3 regions of the Pseudomonas sp. LBUM1646 genome follow, and region 1 is predicted to be linked to each of the others. Evidence: predicted binding sites of a transcription regulator. Region 1 holds the regulator's gene; each other region holds the start of a gene.

Region 1 (4,149 bases):
GCGTCGCCTGCAACGCATCGGCTTGTCCGGCCCGTTGTCGCGCGATCTGCTGGCACTGATTACCGATATTGAAGAGCCTCGTCAGGCCTGGCGCATGTTGCTGGCGCACCTGGCGCGGATGATCTCCACACCGGAAGTCGAGCCACTGGAAGAGGGCGGCGTGATTGCCATGGTCGGCCCTGCCGGCATGGGCAAGACCACCACCCTGGCCAAGCTCGCGGCCCGTTACGTGCTCAAGTACGGCGCGCAAAACATCGCGCTGGTGAGCATGGACAGCTACCGCATCGGCGCCCAGGAACAACTCAAGACGTTGGGCCGCATTCTCAATGTGTCGGTGACCCACGTCGATCCGGGCCAGTCCCTGGTGCAGGCGCTGGAGCCATTGCTGCGCAAACGCGTGGTGCTGATCGATACCGCGGGCCTGCAAGCCAGCGATCCGGCCCTGCGCATGCAGCTCGAAAGCCTGGCCGGTCGCGGCATCAAATCGAAAAATTATCTGGTCCTGGCAACCACCAGCCAGAAACAGGTTCTAACCGCTGCTTATCACAGTTACAAGCGGTGTGGGCTGGCCGGCTGCATCCTGACTAAACTGGATGAAACGGCGAGTCTGGGCGAGGTGTTGAGCCTGGCCATCAGTCATGAATTGCCGGTGGCTTACCTCACCGATGGCCCGCGTATTCCAGATGATCTGCATCTGCCGCGGCGTCACCAGTTGGTCAGTCGCGCGGTCAGCGTGCAAATGCAGGAAGAACCCAGCGAAGAAGCCATGGCTGACATGTTCGCTGATATTTACCACAGCCCGACCAAGCAGGTTGGCTGAGGTACTAATGAACAGTTTTTGTACCTACATCGATGGTCTGCCATGCATTGTTCAGTTAATGAACGCGCAGCCAGTAATGTGGCCTCCGTCTATGCAAGACAAGGTAAAGAAATAACATGGGCAGCATGCATCCCGTACAGGTGATCGCGGTGACCGGCGGCAAAGGTGGCGTCGGGAAGACTAACGTGTCAGTGAACTTGTCCCTGGCTCTAGCAGAGCTTGGCCGGCGCGTCATGCTGCTGGACGCCGATCTGGGTCTGGCGAACGTCGACGTTCTGCTGGGACTGACGCCCAAACGTACCCTGGCCGACGTGATCGAAGGCCGCTGCGAGCTGCGCGACGTTCTGTTGCAGGGCCCGGGCGGTATCCGCATCGTCCCGGCCGCGTCCGGCACCCAGAGCATGGTTCATCTGAGCCCTGCCCAGCATGCCGGCCTGATCCAGGCCTTCAGCGATATCGGCGATAACCTCGACGTATTGGTGATCGACACCGCTGCGGGTATTGGTGACTCGGTAGTCAGTTTTGTCCGCGCCGCCCAGGAAGTGTTGCTGGTGGTCTGCGACGAGCCGACCTCCATCACCGACGCCTACGCCCTGATCAAACTGCTGAACCGCGATTACGGCATGAACCGCTTCCGCGTCCTGGCCAACATGGCCCAGAGCCCGCAAGAAGGTCGCAACCTGTTCGCCAAGTTGACCAAGGTCACGGACCGCTTCCTCGACGTCGCCTTACAATACGTCGGCGCCGTGCCTTACGACGAAAGTGTGCGCAAGGCCGTGCAGAAACAACGCGCCGTCTACGAAGCCTTTCCGCGCTCCAAGTGCGCCCTGGCGTTCAAGGCGATTGCACAGAAAGTCGACACGTGGCCGCTACCGGCCAACCCGCGTGGGCATCTGGAGTTTTTCGTCGAGCGCCTCGTGCAACAGACCGCAGGACCCGTCCTATGACAGCCAGTGGCTACAACCTCTACAAGAAGTCGGCACGTGATGCGCAATACGAGCTGATCGAGCGTTACGCGCCACTGGTCAAACGCATTGCTTATCACTTGCTGGCGCGTCTGCCGGCCAGTGTCCAGGTGGAAGACCTGATCCAGGCCGGGATGATTGGCCTGCTTGAAGTGTCGACCAAATACGACGCCAGCAAAGGCGCGAGTTTCGAAACGTACGCGGGCATTCGAATCCGTGGCGCGATGCTCGATGAAGTACGCAAGGGGGACTGGGCACCACGTTCGGTCCACCGCAATACCCGTATGGTTAGCGACGCAATTCGCTCGATTGAAGCTAAAACCGGCCGTGATGCTAAAGATCACGAAGTTGCGGCCGAACTCCAATTGAGTCTCGACGATTATTACGGGATTTTGAACGATACCTTGGGCAGCCGCCTGTTCAGTTTCGACGACCTGTTGCAGGACGGCGAACACGAAGGGCTGCACGAGGATGGCGCCAGTGCTCATCTGGAGCCGTCACGCGATCTGGAAGATGAACGCTTCCAGACTGCGCTGGCGGACGCGATTGCCAATTTGCCGGAGCGTGAGCGACTGGTGTTGGCGCTGTACTACGACGAAGAGCTGAACCTCAAGGAAATCGGTGAGGTCCTGGGTGTCAGCGAATCGCGTGTCAGCCAGTTACACAGCCAGTGCGCGGCCCGTTTGCGGGGGCGTTTGGGGGAGTGGCGAGCGCGCTGAAGGCAGTGTGGGGACACTGCGAACGAGGCTGGTGTGGTGTTGAACTGCAGCGGTCTCGATTTGTTGTGCTCCAGACAGTCATTTGAGTGCTTTGCCGGATTGATTGAAATGGCGCGTCCAGGTGCTGGGCGCGTTTAAGACTGCTTGGAGGTCGAATTGGACAAGAACATGAAAATCCTCATCGTTGATGACTTCTCAACGATGCGGCGGATCATTAAAAACCTGTTGCGTGACCTTGGGTTCACCAACACGGTCGAGGCTGACGATGGCACCACTGCCATTCCGGTTCTCAACAGCGGCAGCATCGACTTTCTGGTAACAGACTGGAACATGCCCGGCATGACCGGCATCGACCTGCTGCGCCACGTGCGCGCCGATGAGAAGCTCAAGAGCCTGCCCGTGCTGATGGTGACCGCGGAAGCCAAGCGCGAACAGATCATCGAAGCGGCCCAGGCCGGTGTTAACGGTTATGTGGTCAAACCCTTCACGGCCCAGGCGTTGAAAGACAAAATCGAGAAAATTTTCGAACGCATCGGTTGAGCAACTGCGCCACGGGGGAGCTATGGAGCATAACGAATCTTCACAGGGCGATTTTGAATCGACCCTGAAAAAACACGCGGTCGAACTGGTCGAAAGCCTTGAAAAAGGCAGGTTCGGCGACGCTGTGCAACTGATCCATGAGCTCAACCAGACCCGTGACCGCGGCCTGTACCAGGAAGTGGGCAAGCTCACTCGCGAACTGCATAGCGCGATCGTCAATTTCCAGATTGACCCGAACATGCCGCAAGCCGAGGAAGTCTCGCAGATCACGGATGCCACCGAGCGTCTGGGTTATGTGGTCAAGCTGACCGAGGCCGCTGCCAACCGCACCATGGACCTGGTGGAAAACGCCACGCCGCTGGTCAATGGCCTGAGCAATGAAGCCCAGGCGTTGAGCACCGACTGGGGACGGTTCATGCGTCGCGAAGTCGGGGCTGAAGAGTTCCGCGAGCTGGCGCGGCGGGTCGACGGATTTCTGACACGCAGCAGCGAAGACAATCGCACGGTGTCGAGCAACCTGAACGACATTCTGCTGGCTCAGGATTACCAGGACCTCACCGGTCAGGTGATCAAGCGCGTGACCCAATTGGTCACCGAAGTTGAAAGCAACCTGCTCAAGCTCGTGCTCATGGCCAGCCAGGTAGACCGCTTTGCGGGTATCGAGCATGACCGTGAAGCGATGCTGGCTGAAAAAGATCCGCAAAAACATCTCTCTCAGGGTGAAGGTCCGCAGATTCATGCCGATAAAAGAGAAGACGTTGTGTCCGGTCAGGACGATGTGGACGATTTGTTATCCAGCCTAGGATTTTAGAGTTTTAGCATTTTAGGTTTTTTAGGTTTTTAGACCTCAGGAGCACCCCCTTAATGAGCTTCGGCGCCGATGAAGAGATCCTTCAGGATTTCCTGGTTGAGGCCGGCGAGATTCTAGAGCAACTGTCCGAGCAGCTGGTCGAGCTGGAAAGCCGACCGGATGATGCGGACTTGCTCAATGCAATTTTTCGCGGTTTTCACACTGTAAAAGGGGGCGCCGGCTTCCTCCAGCTCAATGAGCTGGTGGAATGCTGTCACATCGCCGAGAACGTGTTCGACATCCTGCGCAAGGGTG
Region 2 (4,149 bases), 1.2 Mb from region 1:
GCCGAGACGGCTTTGCAGGTATTCGCGGGTGGCGGTAGGTTCGTCGTGCAATGTCAGTGAAACCGGGCCGCCAACCGGGGCCGGGATCTGGATCGACATCGGCAAACCTTCCGCCAGCCACGCCGGCAGGCCACCGTCGACATAGTGGTACTTGCTGTGGCCGATGACATCGAGCAACCAGATGAAGCGCCCGGCCCAGCCGCCGCCTTCGTCGTCATAAACGACGTACACCGCGTCCTTGTTATGCCCCAGTTCGCCGAACAACGCTTCGAGCGCAGCCTGCGGCGGCATCAGTCCCGGCGCCGGCGCCTGACCGAGTTGCGTGCGTTTCGGATCGACAAAACGCGCGCCGGGCAGATGGCCTTCGGTATAGCGGGCGTTGCTGGTCAGGTCCACCAGAATCAGTTCGCGGGCGTCAAGACGCGGGAGCAAGTCGCTCGGCTCGATGACCAGCGGCAAGCCAGAGAAGTCAGACATGTGAGGTCTCCAGGGCACAAAGGGGAGGATTGTAGCGCAGCCTATTGGCCACGGGTGCTAAAGCTATGCAGGGCCTTTTCGATGCACTGCGCGGTTTTTCCGAAGGCTTGCACGGTAATTTCCGAGAGCGGCCCGCCGCCCTGATCGGCCACTACCACCATGATCACCCGGCCATTGTTCACCAGTGAGCGTAGCAATAGGTGTTCACCGCTGAACTGCGAACGCAGGCCGGCGGGCAGCAGAGCTGAAAACTGGGCATTGTTGGCCGGAGTAATGCGTACCTGGGCTTGCTGCGCGAGCAAACGTTGCAACACGCTGCTTTGGCTGACCGCAAAATTCATCCCGGCGGCTTCTTTTGGCAGCCCGGCCGTCTGGTGCACACGCAAATTGGTGTGGGTGCGATCGGCCATCAGGATCAACACCCGGCGCATGCCGCAGGCGACCAACGCATCCCGGGCCGAGGTGGTCAGGTGCATCGCATTGGTGAAGCGGCTCGGCTCCACCAACAGCTCGGCGCACTGTTTGCGCCAGTTTGTCAGGTCTTCGGTAGTCGGTGCCGGTGCCGGCAACAACCCGGCGTGAATACGGTTCATACCCCACGGCCACAGCAGCGAAACCGCCGGGTGCCAGAGGTCTGGCATGGCATGTTGACGGGCGCTGTTGGCGGCCTGTTGGTGCAACTGTTGTTGCACTTCATCCATCGGGATTTGCAGGTAAAGGCTGGTCAGGTACTGCCAGCGTTCACTGTGCGGGCAGTCCCAGGCCTGTTGCGCCGACAGCGCCAGGCCGTTGGCCAGCAACACGGTGTTGGCCGGCTGATTAAGCCAGCGGCGCAGGGTCGGATCATCGTCGAGGCGATTTTGCTGGCGCAGCGGGTGATCGCTGTCCCGGGCAATGCGCAGAACTTTCACTAGCTCCCGTTGTTCGTTGAGCAGCAGGCGATAACCCTGTTGCACCCAGATCGGCAGCCGCCAGGCATCCACCAGCGCCAGGCAGATGTCCAGCAGGCGCACGCCGAACAACTGCTTTTCTACTTTGCGCGCCGACTCGCCTTTATGGATGACCCGCAGTTCCCACTCTTCGAGCAAATGCGGATGAGTCAGAGCCATCGGCCACAGCGGCGAGAGAAACAGCAGGCTGCCCCAATGGATGTCCTGCCACAGCCGCGCCAGGCGATTGGCGAAAAAACCGTTGGCCTGTTGCGTCGCGTGCTGGCTGATCAGTTGCAGCTGGCGCAGTGCCTTCGGAATCTCGGACTGCGGCTCGGCCGGCAGGCGCGCGAGCAGTTCTTCGGTGCGTTTCAACCCGAGGCGATTGAGCGCCACATCGAGGTTTTCCGCAGGCTCAGTCATGCTGCCGTGGGTGTGGCGGTTGGCTTCGCGAATCACGCTCAAGGCCAGGGCCGGGCTTTCCTGCATCAATTCGGCAATGTCGCGCAGCGAGCTGCGGTTATTGCGAATGGCCGAGCAGACACGGTCGTGACTCTCCTGCGGAACCGGCAGGCGCACGCCATCGAGAAGCTTGACCCAGCCTTCGAGAGTGGTCGGTTTTGGAGGTGGAACGTTCGTTTCGTTAGCCATGGCTGGACGGGATCATCATTGGCTGTAAACACGCCCGGCGCGGGCTAAATTGGCTTTTCGCCTGAACTGGCTATAGTCTGGCGCAGTTTTGCCGATAAGTAGAAGAAGAGATTTTTTAACTTCCGAATATGACCTTGAACCCGACTCAGTAAGTGCTCTCCTACCTATGGCTAAATTAATCGGCATCATCGTCGTATTCGCGAGCGTGCTCGGCGGATACGTGCTCTCCCATGGCAAAATTGCCGCCCTGATTCAGCCTTTCGAGGTGATGATTATCGGTGGCGCGGCCCTTGGCGCATTCCTGCAGGCCAACCCCGGTTACATGACCATGCACGTGCTCAAGAAATCCTTGAGCATGTTCAGTTCGCGCTTCAATCACACCTTCTATCTTGAAGTGCTGGGCCTGATCTACGAGATCCTCAACAAGAGCCGCCGCGAAGGCATGATGGCCATCGAGGGCGACATCGAAGATGCCGCTGCGAGCCCAATCTTCGCCAAGTACCCGACAGTCTTGAAAGACGAACGCATGACCGCGTTCATCTGCGATTACCTGCGCATCATGTCCTCCGGCAACATGGCTCCCCATGAGCTGGAAGGCCTGTTCGACATGGAGCTGTATAGCCTCAAGGAAGACCTGGAGCACCCCTCCCACGCGGTGAACGGTATCGCCGACGCCATGCCGGGTTTCGGTATCGTTGCGGCGGTACTCGGTATCGTGGTGACCATGGCTTCCCTGGGTGAAGGCGACCAGAAATCCATCGGCCTGCACGTTGGTGCGGCGCTGGTAGGTACTTTCTTCGGTATTCTCGCGGCCTACGGCTTCTTCGGCCCGCTGGCGCATTCCCTGGCCCACGATGCCAAGGAAGAACTGAACGTCTACGAAGCCATCAAGGCTTCGCTGGTGGCGTCGGCTTCCGGCATGCCGCCATCGTTGGCGGTGGAGTTCGGGCGCAAGGTTCTGTACCCGGCGCACCGTCCTAGCTTCGCTGAGCTGGAACAAGCGGTTCGCGGTCGCTAAGTCATGGAAAATAATCAGCCGATTATTATCAAGCGCGTCAAGCGCATCGCCGGCGGGCATCACGGCGGGGCCTGGAAAATCGCCTTCGCTGACTTCGCGACGGCGATGATGGCGTTCTTCCTGGTGTTGTGGCTGCTGTCTACCGCCACGCCGGAACAGAAGATCGCCATCGCCGGTTACTTCAAAGACCCGGTCGGCTTCTCCGAAAGCGGCACGCCCTACATCATCGATCTGGGCGGAACACCGACCCTGGCGCCGGAAAACACCCTCAACCCCGAGGTGAAATCCCAGCCGCAGCCAGACAAGGTCACGGTCGATACCGACCAGGTCGAAGGCATGGCCGAACAGGTCGAGAAAGAACGCCTGGAACTGCTGCTGCAAGAACTGCAAAACAAGGTTGAAGAGAACCCGCAGCTGCAGAAATTCAAGGACCAGATCCTGTTCGAGATCACCCCGAACGGCTTGCGCATCCAGATCATGGACGCGGACAACCGGCCGATGTTCGACTCAGGCTCTGCACGTCTGAAACCGTACTTCGAAGACATCCTGCTGGCCATGGCCGACACCATTAAAGCGGTGCCGAACAAGATCAGCATCAGCGGCCACACTGACGCCAAGCCGTACTCGGGCACCGGTGATTTCGGTAACTGGGAATTGTCGGCCAACCGTGCCAACGCCGCTCGCCGTGCGCTGGTTGCTGGTAGTTACCCGGAATCGCAAGTGGCGCGAGTCGTCGGCTACGCCTCGTCGGCGTTGTTCGATCGGGAGAATCCGTTCAACCCGGTCAACCGCCGTATCGACATCGTTGTGCTGACCAAGAAAGCCCAACAGGCTATCGAAGGTGCACAAGGTGCCGATCCAGTGCCAACTCCGGGGCAGGGCGCTCCGGGTGAAGCACCGGGCACGCCGGTCGATCCGAATGCCTTGCCGGCGGACAAGCAACCGGTGCCGGCCCATGAGCTTCGCGAGCGGTTGAATCTGTTCGATGATGCAGCGCCGAAACCGGGTGAACCGGCCAAACCGGCTGGGCCGCCCAAGCAGTAACCCGCAAAAAAGCCACGATCATCGTGGCTT
Region 3 (4,149 bases), 2.1 Mb from region 1:
CGCCATACGCTGGGTGTTGCCCATGTTGTCGGCAATGTTCAGGGACGTGGCACTGAATTCTTCGACGGCGCCGGCCATGCTGGTGATTTCGCCGGACTGCTGTTCCATCCCTTCATAAGCACCGCCGGACAGACCGGACAAGGCCTGGGCGCGACTGTTGACCTCTTCCGAGGCCTTGCGGATGTGCTCGACCATGGTCGACAGCGCTTGGCTCATCTGGTTGAAAGCCCGGGCCAATTGACCGATTTCGTCATTGCTCGCCACGTTCAGGCGCACGCTCAAATCACCGGCACCCAAGGCTTCGGCCTGACGCACCAGGTCACTCAGGGGGGCCAGTTTGCTGCGCAGCAACCAGACCGCCGAACCCACCGCAATCAACATCGCGAGCAGGCTGCCGATGGCCAATTGAATGCCGACGCTCCAAGTCACGGCGCTGATTTCGGCTTTCGGCATGCTCGCCACCACCGACCACGGCCCGCCTTCGAACGGAACGGCAAGGCTGTAGAAATCTTCCGATTTGTCGCTCCAGAACTCGCCTTTACCCGGCGTCTTCGCCAAATCAGTAATGGTCGGGACCGCTTTATCCAGCGCTTGCACGCCGGCGATCGGCACCAGCCATTTGCGCTGCTCATCCAGCAACGCCAAAGAGCCGGTCTTGCCGATGCGGAAGCGTTTCAAGTTCTCGAACTGCGCGTTCTGCGCGTCGGTGTAATCGAATCCTACGAACAGCACGGCAATCACCTTACCGCCGGAATCTCGTACGGGGGTGTACTGAGTCATGTAGGAGCGTTCGAACAGCAACGCACGACCGACGTAGCTCTGCCCCGCAATCAAGCGCGCGTAGGCCGGGTGGGCGTGATCGAGCAAGGTGCCGATGGCGCGGCTGCCGTCCTGCTTGCTCAGGGAGGTGCTGACCCGAACGAAGTCTTCGCCGCTACGCACGAACAACGTCGCAACGCCGGCGGTCATTTGCTTGAACTCGTCGACTTCCTTGAAGTTGTTGTTCAACACTTCGCTGCCCAGGTGCAGGCCCGGGGTCTGTACGCCCGCCACGGTCACCGGCTCGTCCGGGTGCACGCTGAGGCCGGCGCTGAAGCGCTTCTCGAACAGACCGCTCAGGCGCTGGGTGCTTTCGCGCAGCGTACCGTGGAAGGTGCTGAGCTGATCGGCGAGCAAGCGGGCCTCACTGGCCAGGTGCTCTTCGCGGGTGGCGAGGTTGGCGGTGTCCAGCGAGCGCAGGGCGAACACGGTGCTGCCGCTGATGACAATCGCCAGAATCACGGCAAGCGCAAGACCAAGCTGTGAGGCGATCCGGGCACGAGGTTGAGACATGACAGCTCCTGGCCAAGCGACCGGGATCCTCCTTGATCCGGCTCAACGCTCAGCAAAATTTCGAATAATGGGACAAACGCGAAACCTGCACGAAGGTTCCACCTGCAGATTTTCGGCTGCAAACTTGAATACTTGAGTTATTAACCCGGTTATAGCTCAGTTACGCCGTAACGCGATCTGTAGCAGCTGGCGAAGCCTGCGTTCGGCGGCGAAGCCGTCGTGAAATCAGGCAGCGCGGAGCTTCCGGTAGATCGCGTGCGCAGGATTGACGACGGCTTCGCCGCCGAACGCTGCCTCGCGTTGCTCGTCAGCTGCTACGAAGAGCGTGTTTCGCCTGAGATTTATTTAGCTCAGGCGTTCAACGTCCGGCAATTCCATCGCCCGCACTTCGCCCTGTAGGAAATCGCTGAGCCGGCGCAAACGTTCGCCTCCGGGGCGGGTTTTCGGCCACACCAGGTAATAATGCTCGCCGCTGGCGACGGCGGTCGGCCATGGCAAACTCAGGCGACCTTGCGCCACGTCCTCGGCCACCATCAGCAGATCCCCCATCGACACGCCGTAACCTCGGGCCGCCGCGATCATGCCCAGCTCCAGGGTATCGAACACCTGCCCGCCCTTGAGCGACACCTGATCGGACAAGCCCATACGTTCCAGCCAACTGCGCCAGTCGCGGCGGTCCGGCGTCGGGTGCAGCAATTCGGTACTGGCCAGGCGCGCCACGTCCCACGGCTGATCCTTCAGAAGATTCGGCGCGCCCACTGGAATCAGCTCTTCCGGAAACAGCAACGTCGCCTCCCAGTCCGGAGGGAAACGCCCGTTACTGAGGATGACGGCGCAATCGAACGGTTCGTGGTTGAAGTCCACCGTGTCGATGTCCATCCAGGCACTGGTCAGTTGCACCTCGTTGCCCGGTTGCAGATGCCGGAAGCGACTGAGCCGCGCCAGCAGCCAACGCATGGTCAGGGTCGACGGAGCTTTCATGCGCAGGATGTCGTCTTCAGCGCGCAAGGTATTACACGCCCGTTCCAGCGCAGTGAATCCTTCGCGGATGCCCGGCAGGATCAGCCGAGCCGACTCGGTCAGTTGCAGGTTGCGTCCGCTGCGGTGAAACAGCCGACAGGCAAAATGCTCTTCAAGCGTACGAATATGCCGACTGACCGCACTTTGAGTGATCGACAGCTCTTCGGCCGCGCGGGTAAAGGAGCTGTGCCGCGCCGCCGCTTCGAATGCGCGCAGGGCATACAAGGGAGGAAGACGACGTGACATTCGGAATGCTCCTATAGCGGGATTGGGCAAACTTATCAGAAAGTCCTCTGGATGAGTTTTAATCATGCCACCCATCCTTTTTATCCCTTTGTGCAAACCCCGCAGAGCGCCGAGAATCGAGCCTTTCCAGTTCATTTCAAAAGGGAGCGTGATGACCATGCAGCATCCAGCACGTACCGAACTCTGGGCCATCCTGCGGCTGGCGGGGCCGTTGATTGCCTCGCAGTTGGCGCACATGTTGATGGTCCTCACCGACACCTTGATGATGGCGCGCCTGAGTCCCGAGGCGCTGGCCGGCGGCGGCCTGGGCGCGGCGACTTATTCGTTCGTGTCGATTTTCTGCATCGGCGTGATTGCGGCGGTCGGCACGTTGGTAGCGATCCGCAAAGGTGCCAACGATATCGTCGGCGCCGCGCGGCTGACCCAGGCCGGGCTGTGGCTCGCCTGGCTGATGGCGCTGGTGGCGGGGTTGCTGCTGTGGAACCTCAAACCGGTGCTGCTGATGTTTGGCCAGACCGAAACCAACGTCCACGCCGCCGGGCTGTTCCTGACGTTCCTGCCGTTCGCCCTGCCCGGTTACCTGAGCTTCATGGCCCTGCGCGGTTTCACCAGCGCCATCGGCCGGGCGACACCGGTGATGGTGATCAGCCTGTGCGGCACCGTGGCCAACTTCGTTCTCAACTACGCGTTCATCACCGGGATGTTCGGCTTGCCGAAAATGGGCCTGGTGGGGATTGGTCTGGTGACGGCGATTGTCGCCAACCTGATGGCCGTGGCCCTGGCGCTGCACATTCGGCGGCATCCGGCTTATGACGCTTATCCATTGCGCCAAGGCCTGTCGCGGCCGAACCGCCAGTACCTGAAAGAACTGTGGCGCCTGGGCCTGCCCATCGGCGGCACCTATGCGGTGGAAGTCGGGTTGTTCGCCTTCGCAGCGCTGTGCATGGGCACCATGGGCAGCACGCAACTGGCGGCGCATCAGATTGCCCTGCAGATTGTTTCGGTGGCGTTCATGGTGCCGGCGGGGCTGTCGTATGCGATCACCATGCGTATCGGCCAGCACTACGGCGCCGGGCAGTTGCTTTATGCACGGCTGGCCGGTCGGGTCGGGATCGCCTTTGGTGGTGCGTCGATGCTCGCCTTCGCCATGGTCTTCTGGCTGCTGCCGAATCAATTGATCGGCTTGTTCCTCGACCATAACGACCCGGCGTTTCGCCCGGTCATCGACCTGGCTGTGAGCCTGTTGGCGGTGGCGGCGTGGTTCGAGCTGTTCGATGGTACGCAAACCATCGCCATGGGCTGTATTCGTGGGCTCAAGGATGCCAAGACCACGTTCCTGGTGGGCTTGGGTTGCTACTGGCTGATTGGCGCGCCGGCCGCTTGGATGATGGCCTTCAATTTGAACTGGGGCCCGACGGGCGTCTGGTGGGGCTTGGCGCTGGGGCTGGCGTGCGCGGCGGTGAGTCTGACGCTGGCATTTGAGTGGAAGATGAAGCGGATGATTCGGCGCGAGCCTTCGTCAGGGGCAAGTTTTCAGGTAGCTCAAGCGGA

The links. The regulator FliA, encoded in region 1, starts transcription of late flagellar genes. The targets are predictions, from matches to a motif close to CTAAAGTTTNNNNNNNNNNNGCCGNTAA.
Region 2: the regulator FliA is predicted to act here: its motif matches at 2,128-2,155, upstream of motA (flagellar motor stator protein MotA).
Region 3: the regulator FliA is predicted to act here: its motif matches at 1,442-1,469, upstream of ACA071_RS30705 (methyl-accepting chemotaxis protein).

The regions. Positions count from the first base shown of each region.
Region 1 covers NZ_CP166810.1:1,850,282-1,854,430, forward strand. The annotation lists gene flhF (flagellar biosynthesis GTPase FlhF) at 1-820, shown strand, start outside; gene fleN (flagellar synthesis regulator FleN) at 937-1,767, shown strand; gene fliA (RNA polymerase sigma factor FliA) at 1,764-2,504, shown strand; gene ACA071_RS08230 (chemotaxis response regulator CheY) at 2,673-3,044, shown strand; gene ACA071_RS08235 (protein phosphatase CheZ) at 3,067-3,855, shown strand; gene ACA071_RS08240 (chemotaxis protein CheA) at 3,909-4,149, shown strand, end outside.
Region 2 covers NZ_CP166810.1:623,513-627,661, forward strand. The annotation lists gene ACA071_RS02710 (rhodanese-like domain-containing protein) at 1-477, opposite strand, end outside; gene ACA071_RS02715 (HDOD domain-containing protein) at 519-2,057, opposite strand; gene motA (flagellar motor stator protein MotA) at 2,224-3,075, shown strand; gene motB (flagellar motor protein MotB) at 3,079-4,119, shown strand.
Region 3 covers NZ_CP166810.1:6,720,463-6,724,611, forward strand. The annotation lists gene ACA071_RS30705 (methyl-accepting chemotaxis protein) at 1-1,332, opposite strand, end outside; gene ACA071_RS30710 (LysR substrate-binding domain-containing protein) at 1,678-2,598, opposite strand; gene ACA071_RS30715 (NorM family multidrug efflux MATE transporter) at 2,756-4,149, shown strand, end outside.